Linked DNA regions of Synechococcus elongatus PCC 6301. Each later gene encodes a partner of the first gene's protein in a complex. Links are inferred from orthologs where the notes say so. Each region holds a gene or a part of one and is shown on either strand. Other genes may lie near its edges.

Region 1 (3,268 bases):
TTTCATCCTGCGATCGCCCCCGAACTCGCAGCGATCGCTCAGCGCAATCCAGTTCTAGAGATTGAAATCACGCGCCATGGCGGTCACGTGGGCTATTGGCAGGGCCGCGATCGTTGGTGGGCGATCGATCGATTCCAAGGCTGGTTGGAAGACTCCGGGACTTTACCTAAAGCCTGAGTAGACTGGCGATACGCCTGCTCATCTGCCACTCTCCTATGACCGTTTTGACGCTCCAACTGAGCAATGGCTCGCTGAGCTTGCCGCTCAATTTGGCGGCTGGCCTAGAGCTCAAGTCTGTTTTGCAGCAGCTCCTGCAGCAGCTCCGACAAGCCGCGACGCCGCTCAGTCCTGGTCAACGACCGACCCCACAGCCCAGCACTGATCATCGGTTGGAAGTCGGCGAAATTCATCTCGAAGTGTTCTGCAATCCCAATCTTTGGCCGAGTCCCTTTGCTGCCAAAGTCTTGCTGAGCCTACGACAAGGGGAGTTGCGGCTCAGTCTCGAAACCGAGCTAAGTCGTTTGATGGAAGATCTCGATCAGTATCTCGAGTCAATTCGCTAGGTTAGGGCGGTTTGCAGATTGCCTACACCCTGCAATCGCCGCCTTTGCGTAGACTGGTTGGACAATCCTGACTGTAGACCAGCGATCGCAATCGGTATGGCGAATCCCACATTTGGCAATCGCGACTCGGGCCGCAGTGTTGGCCGCTCCTATCAGTCGCTATGGCTGCTCTTGGGAATCACCACCGTCTTTTTTGGGGCTTTGGGTGGCCGCCTCGCCTACATGCAAATTCAGCAGGGCGAACGAAATCGCGAACTGGCCAACGAGAATCGCATCCACCTGTTGCCTCGCCTCCCTGAACGTGGACGTATCCTCGACCGCGAAGGGCGTGTATTAGCGAGTAGCCGCCACGTTTACTCACTCTATGTTTGGCCGCTGGCAATTAAAGACGACCGCTGGCCCGATACCCGACGCCGGCTAGCCGAGCTACTCAAAGTGCCGGAGTCTACGCTGCAAGCCCGCATCGATCGCCAGAAAGACAATGCCGCTTATCGAGTTCGCCTGGCCCAAAATCTGAGCCAACCCCAAGTTATTGCTTTTGAAGAAAATCGCCGTAACTTCATCGGCGTCGAAGTGGACTACGACAGCGTGCGCTACTACCCCAATGGGTCAATCGCAGCCCACGTTTTGGGGTACACCGGCGAGATTTCGGATGAGGAATTAAAACGGCGCGAGGAACAAGGATATCGACCTGGCGATGTCATTGGCCAAGCTGGACTCGAAGCCGCCTTTGAGAAGCAGTTGCGCGGTGAGTGGGGCGGTCAACAGGTAGAAGTGGATGCCCTCGGCAACGTCGTCCGCATTTTGGGCGACAAGCAAGCGCGAGCGGGCAAAGATGTCACCATCACACTGGATCTCGATCTGCAAAAAGCAGCAGAGGCTGCGATCGGCAACAGCATGGGGGCGATCGTGGCGATCGATCCTCGGGACGGCAGCATCTTGGCGATGGTCAGCCGTCCCACCTACGATCCCAACGTCTTTGCCACCGAAATCAGCCAGGCCGAATGGGATCGACTGCAGCAGCTGGAATTCCCCTTCGTCAATCGCGCTCTGCAGTCCTTTCCGCCAGCCAGTACGTTCAAGATTGTGACCACAGCAGCGGCCTTGGAATCGGGCAAATATTCCCCCGACGCCGTGCTGCAAACCTTCCCCTTCCTGCGGGTTGGCGGCATTCAGTTTTGGGACTGGAATAATGCGGGCTTTGGTCCCCTCGGCTTTGTAGGCGCAATGCGCTATAGCAGCGACACCTTCTTCTACCAAGTCGCTCAGCGGATTGGCGGCGACGCGATCGCAGCCATGTGCCGTCGGTTTGGCATGGGGCAGCGTACAGGGGTAGAGCTTGCCGCGGAGGAAGGGCGGGGTCTTGTGCCCGACAAAGCTTGGAAACTGAAGAACCTGAATGAGGAATGGACCGTCGGCGACTCGATCAATATGTCCATTGGTCAAGGCTTCTTACTGCAAACGCCACTGCAAGTCGCGGTGATGTTTGCGATTCCAGCCAATAACGGCTTCCGGGTAAAACCGCACTTCCTCAAGGACGATCGCGACAGCAAAGAATGGCGCGAGGATCTGAAACTGAAGCCATCCACGATGAAAGTCATCCGGGACGGGCTAGTCTCAGTCGTCGCGGATGGAACTGGAGCTGCCCTGCGAGTGCCCTCACTGCCGCCCAACGCAGGCAAAACTGGAACAGCGGAGGATCCGCCCCGGCGATCGCACACTTGGTATGGCGGCTATGCACCGATTGAGAAACCTGAGATCGTCGTCGTTTCCTTCAACGAAAACTCAGGCGGCGGCGGTGGCAGTACAGCGGCTCCAAAAGTCCGTCAAGTGATGGAAGCCTACTTCCGCAAGAAGGCGCTTCGAGCTCAGGCCGCTAAGGGTAAGCAACCATCTGCCAACACCTCGCAGTAGTAGTCCTGGAGTTGGCGCGTGGCTGCGTTCCAGCTCCAGCGTTCGGCTTCTTGACGAGCCGCTTGGCGTAGAATCTCGCGCTCTGCAGGGTTAGCCAACAAGCGCTGAATCGCAGCGATCGCCCCTTGTTCATCCTCAGGATCGAACAGGAAACCATTAATGCCGTCGCTGACAATATCGGGAATGCCACCGGAATTGGCCGCCACGACCGGACAACCCGCTGCCATGGCTTCCAGCAAGACTAGACCGAGGGTTTCGGTCCGGGAGGGAAAGACAAAAGCGTCAGCAGAAGCGTAGGCCGCCCCTAGCTGTTCCCCATGCAGATAGCCAATGAACTGCGTCTGGGTGCCAGCAAACAATTGCTCTAGTTCGGCCCGATGCGGGCCATCGCCGACCAAGGCCAAGCAAGCCTCAGGATTGGCATCCAAAATGGGTCGCAGGCGATCGATTTGCTTCTCGGCTGAGAGGCGTCCGACGTAGAGCAACAAGGGCGCAGTGGGCTTACCGCCACTGAGGCGATCGCGCATCGCAGCAGTAGCCAAGTCTGGCCGAAAGGTCTCGGTATCCACTCCTCGCTGCCAGAGGCAACAGTGCTCAATGCCGTGATCTGTCAGCTCCTGCACCATCGCGGTTGAAGTACAGAGGTTGATCGCTGCTTGGTTATGCGCCAGCTTCAGCAATTCCCAGAGCACCCCCTCCAAGACCCCCAGCCCGTAATGCTCAAGGTATTTCGGCAAATGGGTGTGATAGGACGCCACGAGTGGCACATTTAGCGCCTTGGCATAGTAGAT
Region 2 (3,309 bases), 560 kb from region 1 along the record:
AGCTGATTGTGGCGGACTGCGAGAAGGCTGTGAAAGCGCTGCCGGGCGTCGCAAGTGTCGCGATCGAAGTGGGGGCCGAAATTCCTCAGCAGCGCAGCTTGCCCGATCGCCAAGGCATTGGTGGCGTCCGCAATATTCTGGCGATCTCCAGCGGTAAAGGCGGCGTTGGTAAAAGCACCGTTTCGGTCAACACTGCTGTCGCTCTGGCTAAAGCCGGGGCTCGCGTCGGTCTGCTGGATGCGGATATCTATGGCCCGAACACGCCAACAATGTTGGGGGTTGCCGATGCCCAACCCAGCGTCAGACCCAGTCCCCAAGGCGACATCCTAGTTCCGATTGAGACCCACGGCATCAAACTCGTCTCGATGGCCTTTTTGATCGATCCCGATCAGCCGGTGATGTGGCGCGGCCCGATGCTAAACGGCATCATTCGCCAGTTCCTCTATCAAACAGAATGGGGCGAGCTGGATTACCTGATCGTCGATATGCCGCCGGGAACAGGTGATGCACAGTTGACCTTGGCGCAGGCGGTGCCTCTGGCCGGTGCGGTGATTGTGACGACCCCTCAGACGGTTTCCTTACTGGATTCGCGCAAGGGTCTGCGGATGTTCCAGCAGCTAAAGGTGCCAGTGCTGGGTATTGTCGAGAACATGAGCTATTTCATCCCGCCCGATCTGCCCGATCGCCGCTACGACATTTTTGGCTCTGGCGGTGGTGAAAAGACGGCGAAAGAGCTGGAAGTCTCTCTACTGGGCGGCATTCCCCTCGAAATTCCGCTGCGCGAGGGTGGCGATCGCGGGGTGCCGATCGTGGTCAGTCAGCCCGAATCTGCCTCGGCACAAGCCTTAACTGCGATTGCACAAAAAATTGCGGCGGCAGTTTCAGTTGCGGCCCTTACCCAGGAATTAGGACAAGAAAGCTAACCTGCCTTAAGGTTCGGTTCTGAGGACATCCATGCTGGCTCGTGGCTTGCGGTTTGGGCAGTGGCGTCAAAAGTTTGCCTTCCTTGATGCCTGGAAGGGCATGGATCGCTGGCTGCTGTTCATTCCGATTGCCCTGACCCTGTTGGGCGGCTTGCTGATCCGCAGCACTCAAGCCAACCAAAACTTCGCCGATTGGTGGCAGCACTGGATTACCGGGGCAGTGGGGGTAGGACTGGCGCTGGCGATCGCTCGCTGGCGCTATGACAACTGGCTGAAGCTGCAATGGTGGCTCTATGGGGTCACCTGTCTCTCACTGATTGCGGTGCGTTTTGTCGGCACCACAGCCCTAGGGGCTGAACGCTGGATCAGCATTGGCGGCTTTAACATCCAGCCCTCGGAATTTGCCAAACCGCTGATGATTGTAGTGCTGGCAGCCATTCTGAGCCGTGAAACGGCCGATCGCTTGCCGGGGCTGATCAAAGCGATCGCGATTATGTCGGTGCCTTGGCTACTGATCTTCCTGCAGCCCAACCTCGGAACTTCACTGATCTTTGGAGCGATCGTGTTTGGCATGCTCTATTGGGCCAATGCCAAACCGGGCTGGCTATTGCTGATGCTCTCGCCCTTGCCCTCAGCCATCTTGTTTGAGGCGCTGCCTTGGGCCTGGCCCGTCTGGCTGGCGATCGTGACTTCCGTTGGCTGGAAGAGTTTTGCGTGGCGCTGGCGCGGTGCGATTGGAGCACTGCTGACCAATGTGGCCAGTGGTGTGGTGGCGGGTTGGGCTTGGCAAAACCTTCTGCAGGACTACCAAAAAGACCGCCTGATTCTCTTCCTCGATCCCAATAAAGATCCACTGGGTGGGGGCTACAACCTGATCCAAGCCCGGATCGCGATCGGGGCCGGAGGAATTTGGGGCCAAGGGCTCAATCAAGGTACTCAGACGCAGCTGCGCTTTATTCCCGAGCAGCACACAGACTTCATTTTTTCGGCTGTGGGCGAAGAGTTGGGGTTTGTCGGCTCGATCGCCGTCATCCTGCTGTTTTGGCTAGTTTGCTGGCGGCTGATTGCGATCGCCACCAGTGCCCGCGATAACTTTGGTTCGTTGTTGGCGATCGGCGTTTTGTCGATGCTGGTTTTTCAGATCGTGATCAACATTGCCATGACAATTGGCCTTGGCCCCGTCACCGGGATTCCCTTGCATTGGCTCAGTTATGGACGATCGGCCCTACTGGCTAATTTCATTGCGATCGGAATTGTCGAATCGGTCTGGCGCTTTCGGCAGATCAGCCGCTACTGAACGTCAAACGGGTTGCGATCGCCTTTCCTTAAGGAGCATCTGTCCTCCATCGCAAGCGCGATCGCCCGTAGGATGACGACAGCCTCGCTGGTTCAAAATGCGCTGCCTAGTTTTCCCTTCGCCTGCTGACGTGATTCAAGCGGTCGCCGATCGCATTGCCGATCGCCTGCAAGCCCAACCCGATCTGTGCTTGGGGCTGGCTACTGGCCGCACTATGGTGCCCCTCTATGCGGAGCTGCTGGGCCGCTCCCTCAACTGGCAGCATTGCCGCATCTTTGCCCTAGATGAATATTGGGGTTTGGCGACCGATCATCCCAGCTCTTTTGCGGCGGAACTGCGACAGCGTTTCTGTCAGCCTGCCGGTTTGCGACCTGAACAAGTTCAGTTTCTGAACGGAGCAGCCTTAGATCCCGCCCAGGAATCGCAGCGCTACCGCCGTTGCCTAAAACAGGCCGGTGGCTTGGATCTGCAACTGCTAGGCCTAGGGGAAAACGGTCATCTCGCCTTCAATGAACCGGGTAGTGCTCGCGAGAGTCGCGTGCGCTTGGTTCAACTGAGCGATCGCACGCGCCAGCAAAATGCAGGAGCTTTCGGGGGCGATCCGGAGGCTGTCCCCAGCGCCGCTCTGAGTTTGGGGTTGGCAGACATCCTGGAAGCTCGGGAATTGCTATGGCTAGTAACCGGAGCTAGCAAGACCAAAATTTTGGCGCAAGCCTTACAGCCACCCCCAACAACGGCCATTCCTGCCTCTTACCTCCAAGAGCACCCCGCCACAACGCTCTATGCCGATCACGCTGCGGCAGCAGCATTGACAGTGGATCAATCTTGAGCAAGTGTTCTCAGGACAACGCGTCCAGCATGGCTGATGAGTTGATTGCTTTCCGAGGCAATCATCAACAGTGGCTCTCAGCTTCAGGGGCGATCGCGGCCGGTCGCGAGGGAGGTTCAACTGTGGCCGTTGGGGCCGTCAGCGATCGCGAGTGCCACCAAGCCTGTTGCTCAGGGCTGAGCTTTACTGAGTAAAAAGTGATCACCACCGGCTGACTTTGGTGCCCGGGCTCCAAGATCTCGACGGCGTAGGAGGGCGAT

The links.
Region 2: the proteins of mrdA (region 1) and rodA are in contact, whole or in part, in a crystal structure (PDB 6PL5), measured with the Thermus thermophilus proteins. The link is inferred for Synechococcus elongatus PCC 6301 from one-to-one orthologs. Residues at the interface, in WP_223903432.1 of Thermus thermophilus: Arg4, Ile5, His6, Leu8, Ala9, Phe12, Ala15, Leu16, Leu19, Gly20, Arg22, Ala23, Trp24, Leu26, Gln27, Val28, Tyr31, Tyr34, Leu36, Leu43, Thr45, Asp47, Lys156, Gln157, Gly158, Ser160, Val184, Leu201, Glu202; in WP_223903423.1 of Thermus thermophilus: Phe161, Val165, Phe168, Val169, Leu172, Pro198, Tyr199, Glu202, Tyr211, Arg212, Asp213, Gln220, Val221, Gln223, Ser224, Ile226, Ala227, Ile228, Gly229, Ser230, Gly266, Phe267, Val270, Leu274, Tyr277, Gly278, Leu281, Phe285, Leu289, Arg297.

Annotation. Positions count from the first base shown.
Region 1 is NC_006576.1:1,057,683-1,060,950, forward strand. Bases 115-3,068 are described here. They hold mrdA (penicillin-binding protein 2), read left to right. Parts: upstream 115-659; coding sequence 660-2,477; downstream 2,478-3,068. Other genes in these bases: SYC_RS05000 (YheT family hydrolase), read left to right, coding at 115-177; SYC_RS05005 (hypothetical protein), read left to right, coding at 216-563; SYC_RS05015 (glycosyltransferase), read right to left, coding at 2,432-3,068. Also shown: more of SYC_RS05000, read left to right, coding at 1-114; more of SYC_RS05015, read right to left, coding at 3,069-3,268. UniProt on the Escherichia coli protein: Catalyzes cross-linking of the peptidoglycan cell wall. Responsible for the determination of the rod shape of the cell. Is probably required for lateral peptidoglycan synthesis and maintenance of the correct diameter during lateral and centripetal growth.
Region 2 is NC_006576.1:497,432-500,740, forward strand. The notes cover bases 93-3,087. They hold rodA (rod shape-determining protein RodA), read left to right. Parts: upstream 93-954; coding sequence 955-2,220; downstream 2,221-3,087. Other genes in these bases: apbC (iron-sulfur cluster carrier protein ApbC), read left to right, coding at 93-923; SYC_RS02295 (glucosamine-6-phosphate deaminase), read left to right, coding at 2,318-3,049. Outside these bases: more of apbC, read left to right, coding at 1-92; SYC_RS02300 (hypothetical protein), read right to left, coding at 3,114-3,309. UniProt on the Escherichia coli protein: Peptidoglycan polymerase that is essential for cell wall elongation. Also required for the maintenance of the rod cell shape. Functions probably in conjunction with the penicillin-binding protein 2 (mrdA).